2 regions of the Arthrobacter sp. 08Y14 genome follow, and region 1 is predicted to be linked to the other one. Evidence: predicted binding sites of a transcription regulator. Region 1 holds the regulator's gene; the other holds the start of a gene.
The links. Region 1 encodes LexA, which represses DNA repair genes until DNA is damaged. Its sites were predicted from a motif close to TCGAACANNTGTTCGA; they were not measured.

Region 1 (9,927 bases):
CCGCGGAGCTGGGCTATTGGATCGACGCGGACTATGAAGGCAGGGGCGCCGTGACCCGTTCCTGCCGGGCATTGCTGGAGCACGCCCGGAAAGCCGGCATGCTTCGGATGGAGATCCGAACGGTTGCTGACAACCAGCGGAGTACGGCAGTGGCCAAGCGGCTGGGCTTCGCCTTGGACGGTGTCCTGCGCGCCGCGCTGCCGGTGGGGAATCGGCGCATGGACGTGGCTGTCTATTCGTGCCTGGACAGCGGCGGCTAACTGCACCCGCCCCGAAAGTTTGATGACCCGCCGGGTACTGGGGATTTGCCTCCGAGGCTGCCGTGCAGGTCCCCGCCGAGGGTTACACCGCTGAGAGCTCGCCGCGCCGGCTGAACTTTCGTACGGCCAGGGTGACCAGCACCAGCAGCGACGCGGAGGTCCCGGCGAAGGCAAAGCCTGCCCACGGGCCCACGAGGTCAATGGCGGCACCGGCCAGCGGAGCGCCGAGAGCCGTGCCGGAGGTGAGCGCGGAACCGTACCAGCCCATGGCTTCGCCCCGGCGCTCTTCGGACACGAGGTCGGCCACGCGTTCGGACGCCGCGGACAGCACCGGGGCGCAGAGCAGTCCGGCCGGAATGGACAGCAGCGCCAAACTCATCGTGTCCGTGGCCAGGGCCATGGGAAGAGTCAGAACGGCCATCGCCAGTAGCAGCAGCATCGGAGAAATCCGGCGGCGCATTGACCCGTAGACCAGCCCGCCCACCACGGACGCGGCGCACCAGGCGGCAAAAACGATTCCCACTTCCTGCGGGTTCCCGGAGGATTCCACCAGTGCCACGATCCCGACGTCGGAACTGGCCAGCAGCAGTCCCGCGCCCACCGCCACGGCAAAAACCACGGCCACGCTGAGCGTGAACCAGGAGAAACCCGAACGCAGCCGCGCCCTGCGGCTCAGCACAGCCAGCGGCTGAAGCTCCGCGGAAGCCTCCGCCAGGTGTGCGGGAGCTGCAGCCACGACGGCAGCATTGGCGGCTTCCCGCTCCTGGACCTCGGTGGCGGCGTCCTGCGGATTCTCGGACCGGGTGGGCGGGTTGAACCAGATCAGGAGCAGGCCGGCGAGCGACGTCGAAATTCCCACCAGGGTCAGTCCCACCACGGAGGAGAGCGAGGTGGCAAGGATGGCACCCAGCGCCGGTCCGCCCATGAAGACAAGCTCGGTGGCGATGGAGTCCAGGGCAAAGGCCGTTCGGCGCTGCTCTCCCGTTGCCATCACGCCCAGGGACTGCCGCACCACGCTGAAGACTGGAAGCGTGAAGACGCCGCCGATCAGTGCCAGCACCAGCAGCCACTCATAGCTGGCGTGCGGAGCGATGGACCAGATGACCGCCTCGGAAATAACTGAGGGAATCAGGGCCCGGCGCAGGCCCACATTGTCCACCCGGCGGCCGCGCCACGGGGCGCCGAAGGCGATGCCCACCGTAACCACGGCAGCTACAGCGCCGGCCTTTGCATATCCCATGTCCATGGTCATGACCACGTGCAGGGTCAGCAGCACTCCGGCCGCCGAGTGCGGGAACCGGGCAATCATTCCAACCAGCAGCAGCCGGCGGATCGGGGCGACACGGAGCAGCTCCCCGTAAGAGGCAAAATTCACAGCACATCTCTTCCGGCGGTCCCCCGCCCAACGGGTCAGCGCGTGATCTTGAGTTCCAGTGAATCCACGCGCTCAACAAATAAAGGATCGGCAGCGAGCCGTTGCTGCAGCAATCCGGCGATGCCCTGCACCGCCTGCGCATCCAGTCCCGGTGCCAGGTGAAGAACCATTCTAAGCTCAGGACCGGCACCGCCTCCGGCGATGACCGTTCCGCGCGCCGACCGGGTGGCCGTTGCCGGGCCCTGGACAAGCTCAACTCCGGTAACGGACGGTTCGACGTCGACCGCAGCGGACACGGCCCGGGCGACTTCCTGGTCCGCGTAGGACGGAGTCCAGTCCCGCTGCCGGGCCAGGGCCCACAGGGCCGGGCGGCGCACCACGAAGGTAATGTCCGCGCCGGGGTCCACCACCAGCAGCTGCGCCTCTTCCGATACGGCTGAGAGCGCCGCACGTGCGGCGTACACAGCAACCGGACGGGCCTTCGGATGCCAGTTCTGCAGCGCAGGAACGGACGTAAACACCGGCAGGGCCTTGCGTCCGTCCGGCGCCGTCAGTGTGACCAGCGCCATGTCTGCTTCCTTGTCCGCAACCAGGCCGTGATCGGATTCCGCTTCCTCGGCCAGGCTGGCGACAATGGGGACAAACACCCGGGCGGTGGCCAGCGTGGCCACCACCTGTGCTTCGGTGCCGCTGCCGTCCTCCAGCGCAGCCAGCGCTGCGAGGTAGCCGGCATCGGCGCTGCCGTCGTCGGCGTCGAAATTATGGAGCGGGTTGCCGTCGCCGGAGAGGTCCCGGCCGGCCCAGGACTGCCCGGCGGAATCGGCCGGACCGCCTGCCCCGGCGAGGGCGGCGGCAATGTGGCCGGGAAGGGCGCGCTCAGCCATGGGTCCTAGCGCTCCGGATGGCCGGCGATGTCGAAGGCCTGCGGCAGGGTGAAGGCGCCGGCATAGAGGGCCTTGCCCACAATCGTGCCTTCCAGGCCCAGGGGAACAAGTTCGCGCAGAGCGGCCAGGTCATCCAGGGACGAGATGCCGCCGGAGGCGACCACGGGGCGGTCGGTGCGCTGCAGCACCTCGCGCAGGAGTTCAAGGTTCGGTCCGCGCAGGGTTCCGTCCTTGGTGACGTCGGTGACTACGTAGCGCGGGCAGCCGGCGTCTTCCAGACGGGCCAGGACCTCCCACAGGTCGCCGCCTTCCTTGGTCCAGCCGCGGGCTGCCAGGGTGGTGCCGCGGACATCGAGGCCGACGGCGATGGCCTCGCCGTAGCGGGCGATGGCGCTGGCGGTCCACTCCGGGTTTTCCAATGCTGCGGTGCCCAGATTCACGCGGCTGGCGCCCAGTTCCAGGGCCATGTCCAGGGACGCGTCATCGCGGATGCCGCCGGACAGCTCCACCTTGATGTCCAGCTGGTCAACAACGCGTTTGAGCAGGGGCAGGTTGGAGCCGCGGCCGAAGGCTGCGTCGAGGTCCACCAAATGAACCCAGGCGGCGCCGTCGTTCTGCCAGGCCATGGCCGCATCGAGCGGATCGCCGTAGCTGGTTTCGCTGCCGGCTTCACCCTGAACCAGGCGGACGGCCTGGCCGTCAGCTACGTCAACGGCGGGCAGAAGTTCAAGGACGGGTGTTTCAACAAGTGACATGTTTTGCTTTCCGTGGGAATTCCGGCAGCGGCGATTGGTCAGACGCTGCTGTCGATCAGGAGGTAGGCGCCGAGCAGGGACATTCCCGCAAGGACCCAGAAACTAATGGTGATGATTTTGGACATGCCCTGGCGGCGGAAGGAAATGGCGCCGCCGATCAGAATTCCGGCAAGGCCCATCAGGATGACGCTCCACATAGCCCTAACCCAGCGTCTTCAGCCAGTTTTCCAGCAGCGCCGCACCGGCGTCACCGGACTTTTCCGGATGGAACTGTGTTGCGGTCAGCGGACCGTTCTCCACAGCGGCAATGAAGCGGCTGCCGTGCTCGGCCCAGGTGACCTGGGGTGCGCGCATGGCGGGCTGGGTCACGTCGAAGTCCCATTTCTGCACGCCGTAGCTGTGCACAAAGTAGAACCGCTCATCCTCGATGCCGGCGAAAAGCTCGGAACCAGACGGCGGCTCCACGGTGTTCCACCCCATGTGCGGCACCACTTCGGCGTCCAGGCGTTCCACCACTCCGGGCCACTCCCCCATTCCGGGAGTCCGCACGCCGTGCTCCACGCCCTCGTCGAAGAGGACCTGAAGGCCTACGCAGATGCCCATCACGGGACGTCCGCCGGCAATGCGGCGACCAATCAGGCGCAGCGCGTCAACCTCTTTCAGGCCCTGCATAACCGCGGCAAAGGCGCCGACGCCTGGCACCAGCAGCCCGTCGGCGTTCAGAACGTCGGCGGATTTGGAGCTCAGGGTGACATTGGCTCCGACATGTTCCAGGGCGCGGACAGCTGACCGGATGTTTCCGGAGCCATAGTCCAGGACTGTGACATTGCGGCTCACAGGGCACCCTTGGTGGAGGGGATGCCCTCGACGCGGGGATCCGATTCCACGGCAGCACGCAGCGCCCGGGCGAAGGCCTTGAACTGGGCCTCCACGATGTGGTGGGGGTCGCGACCTCCGAGGACGGTCATGTGCAGGCAGATCTGGGCGTGCAGGGTGATCGCTTCAAAGACATGGCGGGTAAGCGAGCCGGTGAAGTGCCCGCCGATCAGGTGGTATTCCTGTCCTGCCGGCTCCCCCGTGTGCACGAGATAAGGCCTACCGGAGATGTCCACCACTGCATTGGCCAGTGCCTCATCCAGCGGAACCGTTGCTTCGCCGAAGCGCCGGATCCCGGCCTTGTTGCCCAGCGCCGTCTTCAGCGCCTCGCCGATGCTGATGGCGATGTCCTCGACGGTGTGGTGGACATCGATGTGGGTGTCACCGGTCGCCTGGACCGTGAGATCCATTAGGGAATGCTTGGCCAGGGCTGTCAGCATGTGGTCATAGAACGGCACGGACGTGCTGATGTTGGACTGGCCGGTTCCATCCAGGTCCAGCTCCACTACCACTGACGATTCACTGGTAACCCGTTCGAGGCGGGCTGTGCGGCCGGTGGTGGTTTCCACGGTCATGGTTTTCCTTTGAAAGAAGATGGTCTCTGCTAACAGTTTAGTGTCTGCCGGCCGGTGCTGTTCCGGCCGGCAGCGTGGGCGCCCCGGCCCAGCTACCGGATGCCGGCGGCCAGCAGTTCGCGGAGCCGGGCGAGGAAGGCGCTGGTCTCCGGCTCCGTGCCGGCGGTGACACGCAGATGGCCGGGGATCCCGACGTCGCGCACCAGGACGCCTGCCTCCAGCAGGCCTTCCCAGACTGCCCGGGGATCCTCCATTCCGCCGAAAAAGACGAAGTTCGCGTCTGAGGGGGCGGGCTTCAGACCCAGATCCTGCAGCTCGGAGACAATGCGGTCGCGCTGAACCTTGATGTCCTCAACGTTGGCCAGCAAAGCATCTGCGTGTTCCAGTGCAGCGTTGGCAGTGGCCTGCGTGATGGCGGACAGGTGGTAGGGCAGCCGCACCAGGCGGAGGGCATCGGTAACCTCGGGGGCGGCTGCCATGTAGCCGATCCGGGCTCCGGCGAGCGCAAAGGCTTTGCTCATAGTGCGTGAGACGATCAGGCGCTCGCGTCCCGGCAGCAGTTCCAGGGCGCTCGGAGTGCCGGCATGGAAGAACTCGCCGTAGGCCTCATCCACGATCACGATGGCGTGTGACGCGGCCCCCGCCTCGTAGACCGCCTCCACAACATCCAGTGAAAGTGCTGTGCCGGTGGGGTTGTTCGGAGTGCAAAGGAAGACGATGTTCGGCGCCTCGGCGCGAACCTGTTCTGCAGCTGACTCAGCCGTAAGCCCGAAGTCGTCGCTTCGGCGTCCCGTGACGTAGCGGGTGCCGGTGCCGCTGGCGAGCAGCGGATACATGGAATAAGTGGGCGGGAAACTCATGGCCGTCCGTCCGGGACCGCCGAACGCCTGGAGAATCTGCTGCAGGACCTCGTTCGAGCCGTTCCCGGCCCAGATATTTTCGGAGGTCAGTCCATGGCCGAGGTAAGCGGCAAGCCGGTCCCGCAGTTCCGTGAATTCCCGGTCCGGGTAGCGGTTCAGGCCGGCCACGGCCCGCTCCACGGAGATCGCAATCGCCTCCCGCACGGATTTCGGCAGGCCATGCGTATTCTCGTTGACATTCAGCAGGATGGGCACATCCAACTGGGGTGCGCCATAGGGCGTCAGTCCGCGGAGGTCATCGCGCAGAGGAAGTCGGTTAAGTCTCGCCAGCTGTTCAGTCACCTGTACAGCTTAAGACTCGAAGGCGGAGCGGGAAGAATCTGCGGGCTGCACGCCCTGCCTTGTTACGTCCCGCGTTGTTGAGCACTGACTTGTTTGGCTCTGGGTGCTTCGTCCCGGGGTGTTGAGGACTGAGCGTTGCGGGCTCAGCGTTGTTGAGGACTGAGCGTTGCAGAGTCAGCGTTGTTGCGGACTCAGCGTTGTTGCGGGGTCAGCGTTGTTGCAGGCTCAGCGTTCAACGGGAATGTAAAGCTGAGCACCAACGATGAGGCGGGATTCGGTCAGGTTGTTGAGTTCCATGATGTCTTCCATGACATCCCGCGGGTCACGCTCAGGAGCGAACTCCTGCGCCAGGCCCCACAGGGACTCACCCGCACCCACACTGACCTGGACGGTTCTCGTCACGTCCGGCCCCCCGCTGGAGGCCATGGCGGGTGCGGTGAAGAATCCCAGCACAATGAGCGCAGCCGCCGCGGCGAGCATCAGCGGGAGGCCGATGAAAACCAGACGGCCCCTGCGGGTCAGGTGCAGAGAGTTCGTCTTGACCGGCAGGGAAGGACCTGAAGGCCGGGAAGAATGGAGGTGCCGTGAGGGAGCTGTGTTTGAAGCAGCTGTGTTTGATGCAGCTGTGTTTGATGCAGCTGTGTTTGATGCAGCTGTATGACTTGAATCAGCTGTGCGAGCTGTCGGGACTGTTTGGGTTGTCATGGCAACGCCTTTCCGGTTCGACCGCTGCGGGAAATACCCGAAGCCATATTCGAACGATTGGAAGCTGATCGACCTACCCGAACCTCCGCTGAGGGCGGCTGTCGAAAGTATGTTCGATTTCTGCTGAGTTATTTCTAGCACCTATCTACTAATAAAGTCGAGACTCGCTCGAACAAATGTTTGAAAACGCCTCGCTGCTCGCTTAACGTTGAGGACAAGAGGGAACCTTCAACAGGTTCTGCGGATCGAGCCGAAGCCCAGGCGCCGGAGCGGTTCCTCAGGATCACTGAATCAGCTGCCTCTGACATAACCGCCGGAACGGCTTGCACGGCCAAAACGTCCCGGCTTGTACCCGATTAGACATTTACCGACCAGCCCCGGCATTGCCGGGACCAGCTGACCCGAAGGGAACCCGACGTGGCCCGCAGGACTGCTTCCGAAGACAGCACCAACAAACCAGCTGCCACAGGCACCCGTGCGCGCGCCAAGGGGCTCACCCCCAGGCAGAAGACCGTCCTGGAGATGATTCAGCGGTCCGTGAGCACCAACGGTTATCCGCCCACCATGCGCGAAATCGGCGACACGGTTGGCCTGGCCAGCCTGTCCAGCGTGACCCACCAGCTCATGCAGCTGGAGAAGCTCGGCTACATCCGCCGTGATCCGAAGCGCCCCCGCGCCATGGAAATCCTCATTCCGCTGATGCTCCGTGACGGATCCTCCGGCACGGCAGCCGAAGAGGCGCCGGGGCGCCACGGCTCCGGCACGGACAACAGCCCTTCAGCCGGCGCTGCGGGGCGCGCCGGAGACCAGCGTGAAGAGGGCACAGGCCCAGCCCCGGCGCTGGCCTCGGTAACCGAGCTTGCCACCTCCGTTGATACCGCCATGGTGCCGCTGGTCGGCCGCATCGCCGCCGGCGGACCCATCCTTGCGGAGCAGGTGGTGGAGGACATCATGCCGCTGCCCCGTCAGCTGGTGGGACACGGTGACCTGTTCATGCTGAAGGTTTCGGGAGACTCCATGGTTGATGCCGCCATCTGCGACGGTGACTGGGTGGTTGTGCGCCGACAGCCGACGGCGGAGAACGGTGACATTGTGGCTGCCCTCCTCGACGATGAAGCCACGGTCAAGACCTTCCGGCAGCGCAACGGCCACACCTGGCTGCTGCCGCAGAACACGCAGTACGAGCCCATCGTGGGCGACCACGCCGTCATCATGGGCAAAGTTGTCTCGGTGATGCGCGCTCTTTAGCCGCCGTCCCAGCGGGATCCCTGCAGCGGAAAGCACGCAAATGGCGGCCGGAAATCTTCCGGCCGCCATTTGCGTGTCCATGTCTTTGCTGCCCGGCCTCACTGGCCGCAGAGTGCCGCGGTTACGTCCGCAGCCCGACTACCCCGCCGACAGCTCCTCGGCCGCCGACTGCTCTGCGAGCCGGCCCAAAACCGAGAGCACCACGGAGCGGTCCGTGGTGGACCAGAACGGCGGCAGGGCTGCGCGCAGGAAGCCCCCATACCGGGCCGTGGCCAGCCGGGAGTCCAGGACAGCCACCACACCGCGGTCCCCCGCCGCACGAATCAGGCGCCCGGCGCCCTGTGCCAGACGCACGGCGGCATGGGTCGCGGCCACGGACATGAACCCGTTGCCTCCGGCCTTGGCCACTGCTCGGGTGCGGGCGGTCATCAGCGGGTCATCGGGACGGGGAAACGGGATGCGGTCGATGAGGACAAGCCGGCACGCGGCTCCGGGAACGTCCACGCCCTGCCATAGCGACATGGTGCCGAAGAGGCAGGTGTCCGGCTCTTCGGAGAACTGCTTGACCAGTGAAGACATGGAAGATTCCCCCTGGCACAGGATGGGGAAATCCACCCGGGTGCGCATGGCATCGGCGGCATCTTCGGCCGCCCGCCGGGAGGAGAATAAGCCCAGCGCACCGCCGTTTGAGGCCTTAAGCAGCGCTTCGATTTCATCCAGCTGAGCCTCGGAGGTGCCCCGCTCCGGCTTGGGCAGGTCCTTGGCCACATACAGAATCCCCTGGCGCGGGTAATCGAAGGGACTGCCGACGTCGGTTCCGGTCCAGGACGGTGCACCCGGACCCAGCAGGCCCAGGGCACCGGCCACCGGCCCGAACTCGGAGCCGATCGCCAGGGTCGCCGAGGTCAGGACAACGGTGTGCCCGTCAAACAACCCTTCACGCAGCCGTCCCGCCACTGACAGCGGGGCAACGTTCAGGGTGGCGGGGGCGGTCTCGTCGGGCGGCGAAAAACCTCCCGACGGGGAGAAGGAACTGGGCCGGGACGCCCAAATCACCTCGCCGGCCGCCGGTGCCGAGATCAGCCGCTCGCAGACAGTCAGCACGGCCATAAGCCGTGAACGGGCCGTTTGCCGGCCGCCGTCTGCGGTTTCCCCGGGCTCGGGCTTGGAATCAGAGAGCGCCACTCGGCAGGCCTCGCGAACGCGCCCCACGGCCTGTTCCTGCTCTTCATTCAGTCCGCTCGCCAGCAGCCCGGAGGGAACACCCTCCATGGACTGCTCAAAGGCACGTGCTGCCTGCGCCAGCTCCTCTACGCTGGCAGAGGTGTGTTTGCGCGCTGCGGTAACAGCGGCAGTAATCACCGTGCCGGAGAGCTGGCCGGTGACGGCACCGGTGACGCGGTCCTGCAGTTCGTGTGCCTCGTCAATGACCACCACGTCATAGTCCGGGAGCACGGCCAGGCCTTCGAAGGCAGCAATCGCCAGCATGGCATGGTTGGTGATCACGACGTCGGCCACGGCGGCCTGTGCGCGGGCACGCTCGCTGAAGCACTCAGCGGCGACCGGACACTTCTGGGCTCCCAGGCACTCCATGGAGGTCACCGATACCTGCCGCCAGGCCCGGTCACTCACACCCGGGACCAGATCATCCCGGTCGCCGGTGTCAGTTTCGTCCGCCCATTCACGCAGCCGGACCACTTCCCGGCCCATGGCCGAGGTGGGAGCCGGTGAAGGGTGGGCGACGCCATGGTCATCTCCCAGCGTGAACAGGGCACCGGCGGGATCTTCCTCTTCAGGAAATCCCCCGCCGGTCTTGTGCAGGCAGACATAATTGCTGCGGCCCTTGAGCAGTGCCACGTCCACTTCGCGGGGGAGCTGCGGCTGAAGGGTCTTGAGCAACCGAGGCAGGTCCCGGCCCACAATCTGGGACTGCAGGGCCAGCGTTGCAGTGGACACCAGCGTCGGCTTGGTGCTCTCCAACGAGTGATGGATCAGCGGCACCAGATAGGCCAGCGATTTGCCGGTTCCGGTGCCCGCCTGAACCAGC
Region 2 (9,927 bases), on a different contig from region 1:
CGCTACGAAGAGGGGTACACCCCCGAGATCCCCGGGCGCGAGCAGTTCTCCGGGCGGATTGTGCATCCACAGCATTGGCCGGAAGATCTGGATGTGTCCGGCAAACGGATTGCAGTAATCGGCAGCGGCGCCACCGCGGTGACCCTCGTGCCGGCGCTCGCAGAACTTGGCGCCCGGGTGACGATGATCCAGCGCACTCCCACCTACATTCTGCCCATCCCCGCGGAGGACCCGCTCGCGCGCCGGCTGCGCGGCGTCGTCGGCCCAGAGCGCACCGGAAAGATCATGGCCGAAGTCAGTGCCCGCCGGCAGCGGGCCATCTGGGCCTTCTGCCAGCGGTGGCCCAACCTGGCCCGAAAGCTCATCCGTGGCATCCAGTCCCGTGTTCTTCCGGAGGACTTTGACCTGGACACGCACCTGAATCCGCCGTACCGGCCGTGGGATCAACGGCTGTGCGCGGTTCCGGACGGCGATTTCTTCACCGCCCTGGGCAGCGGCAACGCCACCATGGTCACTGGGCAGACGTCCGCGTTTACCGAACACGGCGTGCGCCTGGCGTCGGGGGAAGAGGTGGAGGCCGACGTCGTCGTCACCGCCACCGGCTTGGCCCTGCGGATCCTGGGCGGGACGGAGATGCGGCTGGACGGCGTGCCGGTGAACCTTGCGGAAACCGTGGCCTACCGCGGCGTCATGCTCAGCGGCATCCCGAACATGGCGTTTGCCATCGGATACACCAACGCGTCATGGACCTTGAAGGTCGGGCTGCTGACCCGATGGTTCTCCCGGCTGCTGACCCGCATGGACCGCCTCGGCCACACCGCCGCCGTACCGGTGGCCCCGGCCGGCATGCCCACGCGGCCGCTGCTGGACTTTGGCGCCGGGTATATTCAGCGCAGCATGGCTGACTTGCCGCGGCAGGGAACGCAGGCGCCCTGGCTCATGACCATGAACTTTCTGGCCGACCGCCGGGACCTGCAAAAGGGCGCACTGGTTGATGAGCACCTGCAGTTCACTGGTCCGCAGGGGTCCCTGCCCGGTCCGCAGGATGAAGATCGCTTCGTGAATCTGGAGTCGGGGGTGCGGCTGTGCTATCGCGTTGACGGGCCTGACGACGGCGAGCCGGTGGTCCTCGTGGCCGGCCTCGGGCTGGATCTGATGTCCTGGCCCGCTGCGTTTGTGGACGGACTGGCAGCCGCCGGGTACCGGGTGATCCGCCTGGATAACCGTGACGCGGGGCGTTCGAGTCGAATGAATACACCCGTGCCCAGCCTGCTGCATCAGGCCCTGGCGCGGCCCGTGCCCGGTGCCTACCGGATCGAGGATATGGCCGATGACGTCGTCGGCCTGCTGGATCACCTGCAGGCGGACCGGGCACACGTGGCGGGGATGTCCATGGGCGGCATGATTGCCCAGTCCGTCGCGGCCCATTATCCGGACCGGGTCCTGACCCTGACTTCGATTATCTCCACCACCGGAGCCCGGAAAATCGGTGCCGCGGCACTGTCAACCAAACGCCGGTTCGCCGCCCGGCCGCCGCGGACCCGGGATGAGTTCATCAAGGACCGGGTGGGCATGATGCGCCATCTTTCCGGGCGGGTGAATCCTGCGGACCCGGCGGAAGAGGCCAGAATCGGCGGACTGGCCTGGGACCGGGGCATTTATCCGGACAACGGAACGGCACGTTCCCGGCACCTCGGTGCCATCAACGCCTCTGCGGACCGGACGGCCGATCTCGCCGGAATCAAGGCGCCAACACTGGTAATCCACGGCGACCGGGACCCCATTGTGCATCCGAGCGGGGGAGCGGCAACCGCTGCGGCCATTGCCGGCTCACGCCTGGTGACGGTGCCCGGCATGGGCCACTACTTCCATCCCGCCGTGGTGCCCGAGCTGCTGCGGCTCATGCTCGGGCATCTTCCGGCGGGACGGACGGCGGAGGAGTCCGCGCGCTGAGACTGCCTACTGGCCCATTCCGGGGGAAACCGGAACGAAGTTGATCTTGTTGTTGTCCAGGACCCGCTTGTTGGCGATGCGGGTGAAACCCTTGGCGTCCAAGTGGTTCTTGGCGCGGAAATCCGCCAGGGCGTCGTCGTACGCCTTGTTAATTCGGGCGCCCGTGAGTACTTCTGTGCTGCCGTCAGTGAAAACGATGCTGACGGGGGCGGACTTGGGGAAGTGCCGGTCCATGCGAATGAAGCCGTCGTTGTCCTGCTGAAGAGTGATCAAGTGGTTCCGCCTTTAGAGATGATGAGGTTCCAGTCTTCCCTATATCTGGGCCTGTGCCGTACCAGCCCCTGTAACGGCCGGTCCGCGGCCGACGGCGATCGTTGCCTCGGGCCCCTCACTGGTGATGATTTCCGGCCGCAGGTCCTGCGCCGCCATGAGTTGGGCCACGGTGGCGGACTGCTCCCTGCTGCACTCCACCACCAGTGATCCGTTCGGGCGCAGCCATGCCGGTGCTGCGCTGATGATGCGCCGGAGAACAGTCACGCCGTCGGCGCCCCCGTCGAGGGTAATTGCAGGTTCATGGTCGCGCGCTTCCGGAGGCAGGGTGTCCAGTTTCGAAGTGGGGACATAGGGGGCATTCGCAACGACGAGGCCGACCCGCCCGAGCAGGGTTTGCGGCAGCGCACTGAACAGGTCACCGGCCAGGACGGTTACCCGACCGGCCAGGTTGATGCGTGCACATTCGATCGCTGCGGGGTGGATGTCGACGGCGTAGGCCTCCAGGGAATGGCCGGTGCGTGAGGCAATGGTCAGGCTGACGGCTCCGGAGCCGCAGCAAAGCTCGACGAGCACCGGGTTGGTCAGGTCGCTGATCAGCGCTATGGCGTGAGCGGCCAGCAGTTCCGTCCGCCGGCGGGGGATGAAGACGCCGGCGGAGACCGCTATCCGCAGCCCGTAAAACTCGGCCCAGCCGAGAACCTGTTCAAGCGGAAAACCGGCACACCGCCGCAGGACCATCTGCTCCAGATTCTTGGAGCCTGCAGTTTCGGTGCTGCGCTTTGCGGCTTCGGCGAGAAGGAGATTGGCCTCCTCCTCGGCGAAAACACAACCGGACGCTCGGAGCCGTGCGGCCAGCAGTTCTTCGGGAATGTTCCGATGCACAGGGATACTGTCACAGCTGCGGCAGCGTGGGGCAAGGGACGGAAGCGGGTGTGAAGCTGCCCGCTAGCTGATCCTCCGGAGCATAAACATAAAGGGAGGATGCGGTCCGGGCATGTCCATCGCCCCGAGCAGTGTGTTCGCGTCCACTCTGCGGAAGGCATCGTTGATTGGCAGGGAATCGTAGATCATGGTGGCTGAGACCACGCCGCGGTACTCCATCATGCGGAGTCTGGCCTTCGGCTGTGTCGTTCGGAGCAGGCGCAGCAACGGGCGGATGACGCGGCCGGCGGCCGGAGGGCGCAGGATGGGGCCGAGCTTCAGGGCTGTCCGCAGCGGAACAAACCACGGATTCACCTCGAAGAGGTGACCGTCCCTGCCGCTGAAGACCAGCGGGTGTGCGGACTCGGGGCCCTCGAATCTCTTTCCCTGCCACCCGAAGCTGCCGAGAACGCCGTCGAGGGGATGGCCGGTTGGCACTTCTGCTCCCTGCCATGAGCCGGTGAGTTCGTCGATGCCCGCCGGCGGGAGGGAGTCGAAAAACGCCAGGGCTTCGCTGGAGGTGGTTCCGCCGCTGAGAGCGTCAAGCCGGGCTACCTGCTCTGGGGTGTTGTCGTTGTCTTTACTGCTGCCGTTGTCTTTACTGCTGCCGGGGGCGCTGCCGAGGCGGGCACCGGACAACGGCGCGTAGGCTTCCCAACGTCCTCCAGCAATCTCAAGCTCTTGGACATCAGAATTTTCATCCTCATATCTGACAGTGAAGGCTCGCGCGGCAGCAGGATTCGTTGCAGGCGCACTGCTGCGAATTGTGCGGCCCTTTCCATTGCTGTTCTCAAAAATCACCACAAAGGAACTCCCCAACTCTGCCGAAATTTGAGCGGCCAGTGTTCTTCCCCGCTCCCCGTGAGCTCGGTCCTTACGCTGTGGTGCTGTCTTGTCACCGTCGGCTGTCGCATCCGTAATCGAGGCGTAGTAGCGGCTTTCCCAGGCGGCCAGGTCCGCTTTTAGCTGTTCACTAAGCTGTGAGTCCCCGAAGTCGACGGGCCCGCCAGGGAGCCATATAGGAGATTCGGCCCATCCGGGAAACAGCCGGACGGGGATGGGAACGCGATGGTGGTCCACTGGGCCTTCTTCCATCCGACGGGTTTTCGACGTTAGGTGAAATGTACGTGATAGGTACCTCTGAGCAAACCTTATGAAACCCGCGGCACTCAGTCGTGGCGCCAGAAAACCAGTATTTTTTCGAAGAAACTTGAGTAGGGCCGCCTTCCAATTGTGCCGGGCCCAGAAGCTAAAATAGAACATATGTACTACTCGTGAAAGCTGCACGGCACGGAGGCTCCAGATTGAAAACCGCAGTCATCCCAGGTCAGCCTCCCCTTGAAGGGAGGACTTCTGTCGGCAGCGCTCGCCTCTGCGGTCCCGGCGGAGAGCAGGCTGTTGACCCGGCTGTTGAGTCGGCGTCGGTGGAGGTGTTGGAGGCTGCTGAGCGTGCCCGGTTGATTGATGAGATTCGGTTGTTGGAGGAGCTGAAGTCCGCGGCTGCGGCGGCGCAGGCTCGGGCTGCGGCGGCGTTTGATGCTTCCACCCGCCGGGCTCAGGTCCGGGCGGGGTTGGCGGCGGAGCAGTTGGGCCGGGGTGTGGGCGCGCAGATCGGGTTGGCCCGGAGGGAGTCCCCGCACCGGGGGAACCGGTTGCTGGGTTTGGCCAGAATCCTGACCGCGGAGATGCCGCATACCCTGCACGCTTTGAGTGTGGGGGTGCTCAGTGAGTGGCGGGCGACATTGTTGGTGCGCGAGACGGCGTGTCTGTCCCGGCGGGACCGGGGCCGGGCAGATGCGGTGGTGGCCGGGGACCTGGCGGGGTTGGGGGGCCTGGGTGATCGGGCACTGATCGCGAGGGTGAGGTCGGTGGCGTATGGGTTGGATCCGCGGTCGGTGGTGAATCGTGCGGCGAAGGCGGTTGAGGGCCGGTATGTGTCGTGTCGTCCGGCGCCGGACACGATGACGTATTTGACGGGGTTGTTGCCGGTGGCCCAGGGGGTGGGGGTGTTCGCGGTGTTGTCGCGGGAAGCTGACCGGTTGCGTGCTGCCGGGGATTGCCGGGGCCGGGGTCAGATTATGGCCGATACGTTGGTGGAGCGGGTCACGGGGCAGGCGCGGGCGGAGGATGCGCGGGTGGAAGTGCAGTTGATCATGACGGACCGGGCGTTGCTGGCCGGGGTGCTGCCGCCGGGTGTCATGGATTCAGGTGTCATGAATTCCGGTGCCCCTGACGCCGGTGCCATGGATTCCGGTGTTCCTGACGCCGTTTATCCTGACGCCGGTGTTCCTGATGGTTCGGGGTCGGCGGTGTTGGCGGGGTACGGGGTGGTGCCGGCGCAGTGGGCGCGGGACCTGATCCGCGGCAGCGGGCCGGACACTGGGGCGGGTTCCGATGCTGAAGGGTTATCCGCCGTGGTTGATCTTCATGGCGCTGAAGGAACATTGTCGGGGTGGGGCGTTCCGCGGGTGCGGCCGGATCCGCGGACCGAGGTGTGGTTGCGGCGGTTGTATGCGGTGCCCGGGTCGGGGCGGTTGGTGGCGATGGATTCGAAGGCACGGTTGGTGCCGAAGGGTTTGGCACGGTTTATCGCAGCTAGGGACCGGGTGTGTCGGATGCCGTGGTGTGGTGCTCCGATCCGGCATTATGACCATGTTGTGCCGGTTCGTGAGGGTGGCTTGACGTCGGCGGAGAATGTTCAGGGTTTGTGTGAGGCCTGCAATCAGGCCAAGGAAGCACCCGGCTGGACCGCCCGAACCGCGCAGGACATCGCGGACCACACGCCGGACGGCAGGCACACGGTTGTGACCACTACGCCTACAGGGCATGTCTATCGGTCCATTGCTCCTTGTCCGCCGGCTCTGGAGTAAAGGTGTTGGCAGAAGACAGGTCCGGACACGGGAGAATGGACCGGTGAGCACACAGCATTCAACCGGCAATCCGGACCGTTCAAACGTTCTGGCCAAGGCTCCCTTCAACCTGGAGCACATCGGCGCGGGGCTGGTCTTTGCCGAGGCGCTCCCGGATCTGGCGGCGGCCCTGGACCCCGCGGACGGGAAGAACGCCGCCGTGGTGCAGGCCCCGCCGGGAACCGGCAAGACCACATTGGTTCCTCCGTTGCTCGCCAATCTGCTGGTTTGGCAGGAGAGCACCGGCGAAGGGCGCCCTGCTCCGGCGGCCACCGCCCAAAGGCCTCAGCGGATTGTCGTAACGCAGCCGCGCCGGGTGGCGGCGCGTTCGGCCGCGCGCCGGCTCGCTGCTTTGGACAACAGCCGGCTTGGTGCCCGGATTGGTTACACAGTGCGGGGAGAAAGCCACACCAGCCCGGAAACCATCATTGAGTTCGTGACTCCCGGCATCCTGCTGCGCCGGCTGCTCGCTGACCCGGGGCTGGAAGGAGTATCCGCCGTTGTCCTTGATGAAGTGCACGAGCGCGGGTTGGAAACAGACCTGCTGCTGGGCATGCTCACCGAGGTCCGGCAACTGCGCGATGACCTGACTCTGGTCGCCATGTCGGCGACCTTGGATGCACCCCGCTTTGCTGCGCTGATTGGCAGCGGGGATGGAAGTGAGAGAGACGGGTCCGGCCCGGTGCCCGTCGTCGGCTGCGCCGCGGCACTGTATCCGCTGGAAGTTCGGTGGGCGCCTGCGCCGTCCCTGCGTCTGGACGAGCACGGAGTGACCCGTAGTTTCCTGCATCACGTGGCTGATACGGCGGCCGCTGCACACAGCGAACTGCTGGCCGGAAATCCGGAGGCCGACGCCCTCGTCTTCGTACCTGGAGCCTGGGAAGTCTCCCATGTGGCCGCACGCATCCGCGGTAGCGCCGGTGCCGGAACCGAGGTGCTGGAGCTGCACGGGCAGATCGACCCGCGGGAACAGGATCGGGCCGTCTCGGGGAGGTCAGCCGGTGGCAAGCCGCGAATCATCGTCTCCACCAGCCTGGCTGAATCCTCCCTAACAGTCCCTGGGGTCCGTCTGGTCATCGATTCCGGATTGGCACGGGAACCGCGCCGGGACGCGGCACGCGGCATGTCGGGATTGGTGACCGTTTCCTGTTCCCGAGCATCCGCTGAACAGCGCGCCGGACGTGCCGCCCGCCAGGGACCGGGACGCGTTGTCCGGTGCTATGACGAACGAACCTTCGGAGCCGCGCCGGCACATCAGACACCGGAGATCTCCGTTGCGGACCTGACGGCTGCAGCTCTGGTCCTGGCCTGCTGGGGCGCGCCGGGCGGCGAAGGATTGGCGCTGCCTGATGCACCGCCGCATAGGGCCATGGAAGATGCTCAAACCGTGCTGCGGGATCTTGGCGCCGTGGAAGCCTCCGGCGCCGTCACCCCGATGGGTAAAACGCTGGCAGGAATACCCGCAGATCCCCGCTTGGCTCGGGCCCTGCTGGACGGATCAGGTGTTGTTGGCGTTCGCACGGCGGCAGAGACGGTGGCCCTGGTTTCCGGAGACCACCGCGCTCCGGGCGCCGACCTCACGCGCCTTCTCACCGCACTGCGCTCGGGACGGGACCCCGGGGAGAGGCGCTGGTCGGAGGATGTACGGCGCATGGAGTCCATCGCCCGGCGTGAAGAAGCAGTGCGCCGTGAAGAATCTCTTGATGTGGCAGCCACCGACGCCGTTGGCTTCGTGATCGGGCTCGCGTTTCCGGACCGCATTGCCCGCCGGGTGCCCGGAGAAGGACCAGAGCGCTATCTGCTCTCCTCCGGGACACGTGCCGGCTTGCCGGCCGGCAGCCCGCTGACAGGCTATGAATGGCTGGCAGTTGCCGAAGTGACCCGCGCCCAAGGCCGGGACGCGGCGGGAACGGGAGCCGTGATCCGTTCCGCCGCTCCGTTGAGCGAGGATGCTGCTGCCTCCGCGGCACGGCACCTGCTCACGGACACGGTGGAGGCACGCTTTGTGTCCGGCCGTGTCACGGCGCGGCGGGAACGCCGGCTGGGAGCGATCGTGTTGTCCTCAACGCCCGTCCGGCCGTCGGCCGAGGAAGGGAAACCGGCAGTGGCACGTGCCCTGGCATCGGAGGGCCTCGGCGTCATCGGGTTTTCTCCGGCCGCGGATTCCCTCCGCCGCCGCATGGCCCTGATCCGCCGGGAGCTGGGGGAGCCGTGGCCGGATGTTTCGGAGTCGGCGCTGTTGGCCAGGCTGGAGGACTGGCTGGCACCGGAACTGAACGCCCTGGCCGCAGGCGCCTCCGTGAACGGCATCGACCTCACCGAGCCGCTGCGCCGGCTGCTGCCGTGGCCCGAAGCCTCACAGTTGGCCGAGCTTGCACCGGAGCGGCTCGCCGTTCCCAGCGGCTCCCATGTGCGGATCGCTTATCCGGACCCCGACGACGACGGCCGCCCGGTTGTGGCAGTCAAGCTGCAGGAGTGCTTCGGCTGGGCAGAAACCCCGCGGCTGGTGCATGGCAGGGTGCCGGTGCTGTTCCACCTGCTCTCACCGGCACGCCAACCCCTTGCCGTAACGGATGACCTGGCCTCATTCTGGGCCGGACCCTATCAGCAGGTCCGGGCACAGATGCGCGGCAGATATCCCAAACATCCCTGGCCCGAGGATCCCTGGTCGGCGAAGGCCACGGCAAAAACGAAGGCAAGGATGTAGCTGCGACGGGTATCACGCGGGTGACTCCGCGGCTGCGGTCAAGTTCGCTCATAGGCTTGTTGGGTGGCAATTCGAGATTTCCTGGCGGTCCCGGCAGGCCGTGGCCACCGATTTCCGGCAGTTCGGGTAGCCGCTGGCCTTCTGGTTCCATTGCTGGTGCTGATCCTGCTTGGCCGCACGGACCTGACCATGTGCGCCATCTTCGGTTCGCTGACCGGAGTCTTTGGCCGCAGTGAACCCCACTGGCGCCGGCTCCGGCATCAATCACAGTCCGGGGTGCTCATGATCCTGACCGTGGTTGCAGGCGTCTCGATGTCCCTGGCCGGACGAGGCGACTGGGAAGTCGTTGCAGCCGCGACAGTCATCGCCGGCACCATTTCCGTTGCCGCCGATTATCTGAGGGTCCGGCCCGCCGGGCCGTTCACTTATATTTTTGCTTTCACCGCAACTGCCGCTGCCCCCTTTACGGGAACCGTAAGTGAAGCTGCCCTGGCCGCAGGAGGCGGCGCGGCGACGGCAATAGTCCTGGGCATCGCCGGCCGGGCCCATGCGCGCCGCCACAGCCCGCTGTGGCACCGACCGACCGTGCCGCCGCCGGATCGGCGGGCGATCCTGCAGCATTCGGGCAGATACGTCACTGCTGTGGCAGCGGCCGGTTCCCTTGCCGTACTGGTTGGACCCGGACACAGCTACTGGGCGATGCTGGCGGCATGCGCCCCGATTGCTGCCGTGAACGCCGCACGTGCTCCGCTGCGGGCGGCGCATTTCATCTTGGGAACCTACGCCGGAGTGCTGCTCTCCGCGCTGCTGCTCCAACCGGACTGGACCCCGGTGCAGCTGGCCGTCCTGCTGACCCTGCTGCAGTTTGCCGGTGAGATCTACGTGATCCGGCACTATGCGCTGGCCATGGTGTTCCTGACCCCTGTGGCCCTGCTGATGGGCGGCTTTGTGTCCATGCAGCCGGTCTGGGAACTGACCATTGACCGGGCGGTGGAAACCACCATCGGCGCGGTGGTCGCCGTCGGCGTCGTCCTGCTCACCACGCGCCAAAGGGGAACGCAGGCGCCCTCCATAGCGAACGATTCAGCAGCAATCGAGGGCCACCGGTACCCAAACCCGAGCTGACCCCGGGCCCGCCGGGCGCCCGGCGAATAGACTTTCGGC

Region 2: the regulator LexA is predicted to act here: its motif matches at 4,403-4,418, upstream of CXR03_RS18605 (HNH endonuclease signature motif containing protein).

The regions. Positions count from the first base shown of each region.
Region 1 is NZ_PJIX01000003.1:712,021-721,947, reverse strand. Features, by position in the region: gene CXR03_RS15660 (GNAT family N-acetyltransferase) at 1-260, shown strand, start outside; gene CXR03_RS15655 (MFS transporter) at 343-1,635, opposite strand; gene CXR03_RS15650 (SseB family protein) at 1,671-2,519, opposite strand; gene priA (bifunctional 1-(5-phosphoribosyl)-5-((5-phosphoribosylamino)methylideneamino)imidazole-4-carboxamide isomerase/phosphoribosylanthranilate isomerase PriA) at 2,525-3,274, opposite strand; gene CXR03_RS18360 (hypothetical protein) at 3,313-3,471, opposite strand; gene hisH (imidazole glycerol phosphate synthase subunit HisH) at 3,476-4,111, opposite strand; gene hisB (imidazoleglycerol-phosphate dehydratase HisB) at 4,108-4,725, opposite strand; gene CXR03_RS15630 (histidinol-phosphate transaminase) at 4,818-5,927, opposite strand; gene CXR03_RS18740 (LysM peptidoglycan-binding domain-containing protein) at 6,153-6,407, opposite strand; gene lexA (transcriptional repressor LexA) at 7,050-7,880, shown strand; gene CXR03_RS15615 (ATP-dependent DNA helicase) at 8,019-9,927, opposite strand, start outside.
Region 2 is NZ_PJIX01000002.1:490,693-500,619, forward strand. Features, by position in the region: gene CXR03_RS18595 (alpha/beta fold hydrolase) at 1-1,953, shown strand, start outside; gene CXR03_RS08875 (hypothetical protein) at 1,960-2,226, opposite strand; gene CXR03_RS08880 (putative protein N(5)-glutamine methyltransferase) at 2,266-3,108, opposite strand; gene CXR03_RS18600 (DUF4334 domain-containing protein) at 3,172-3,786, opposite strand; gene CXR03_RS18605 (HNH endonuclease signature motif containing protein) at 4,605-6,017, shown strand; gene hrpB (ATP-dependent helicase HrpB) at 6,061-8,763, shown strand; gene CXR03_RS08900 (FUSC family protein) at 8,827-9,888, shown strand.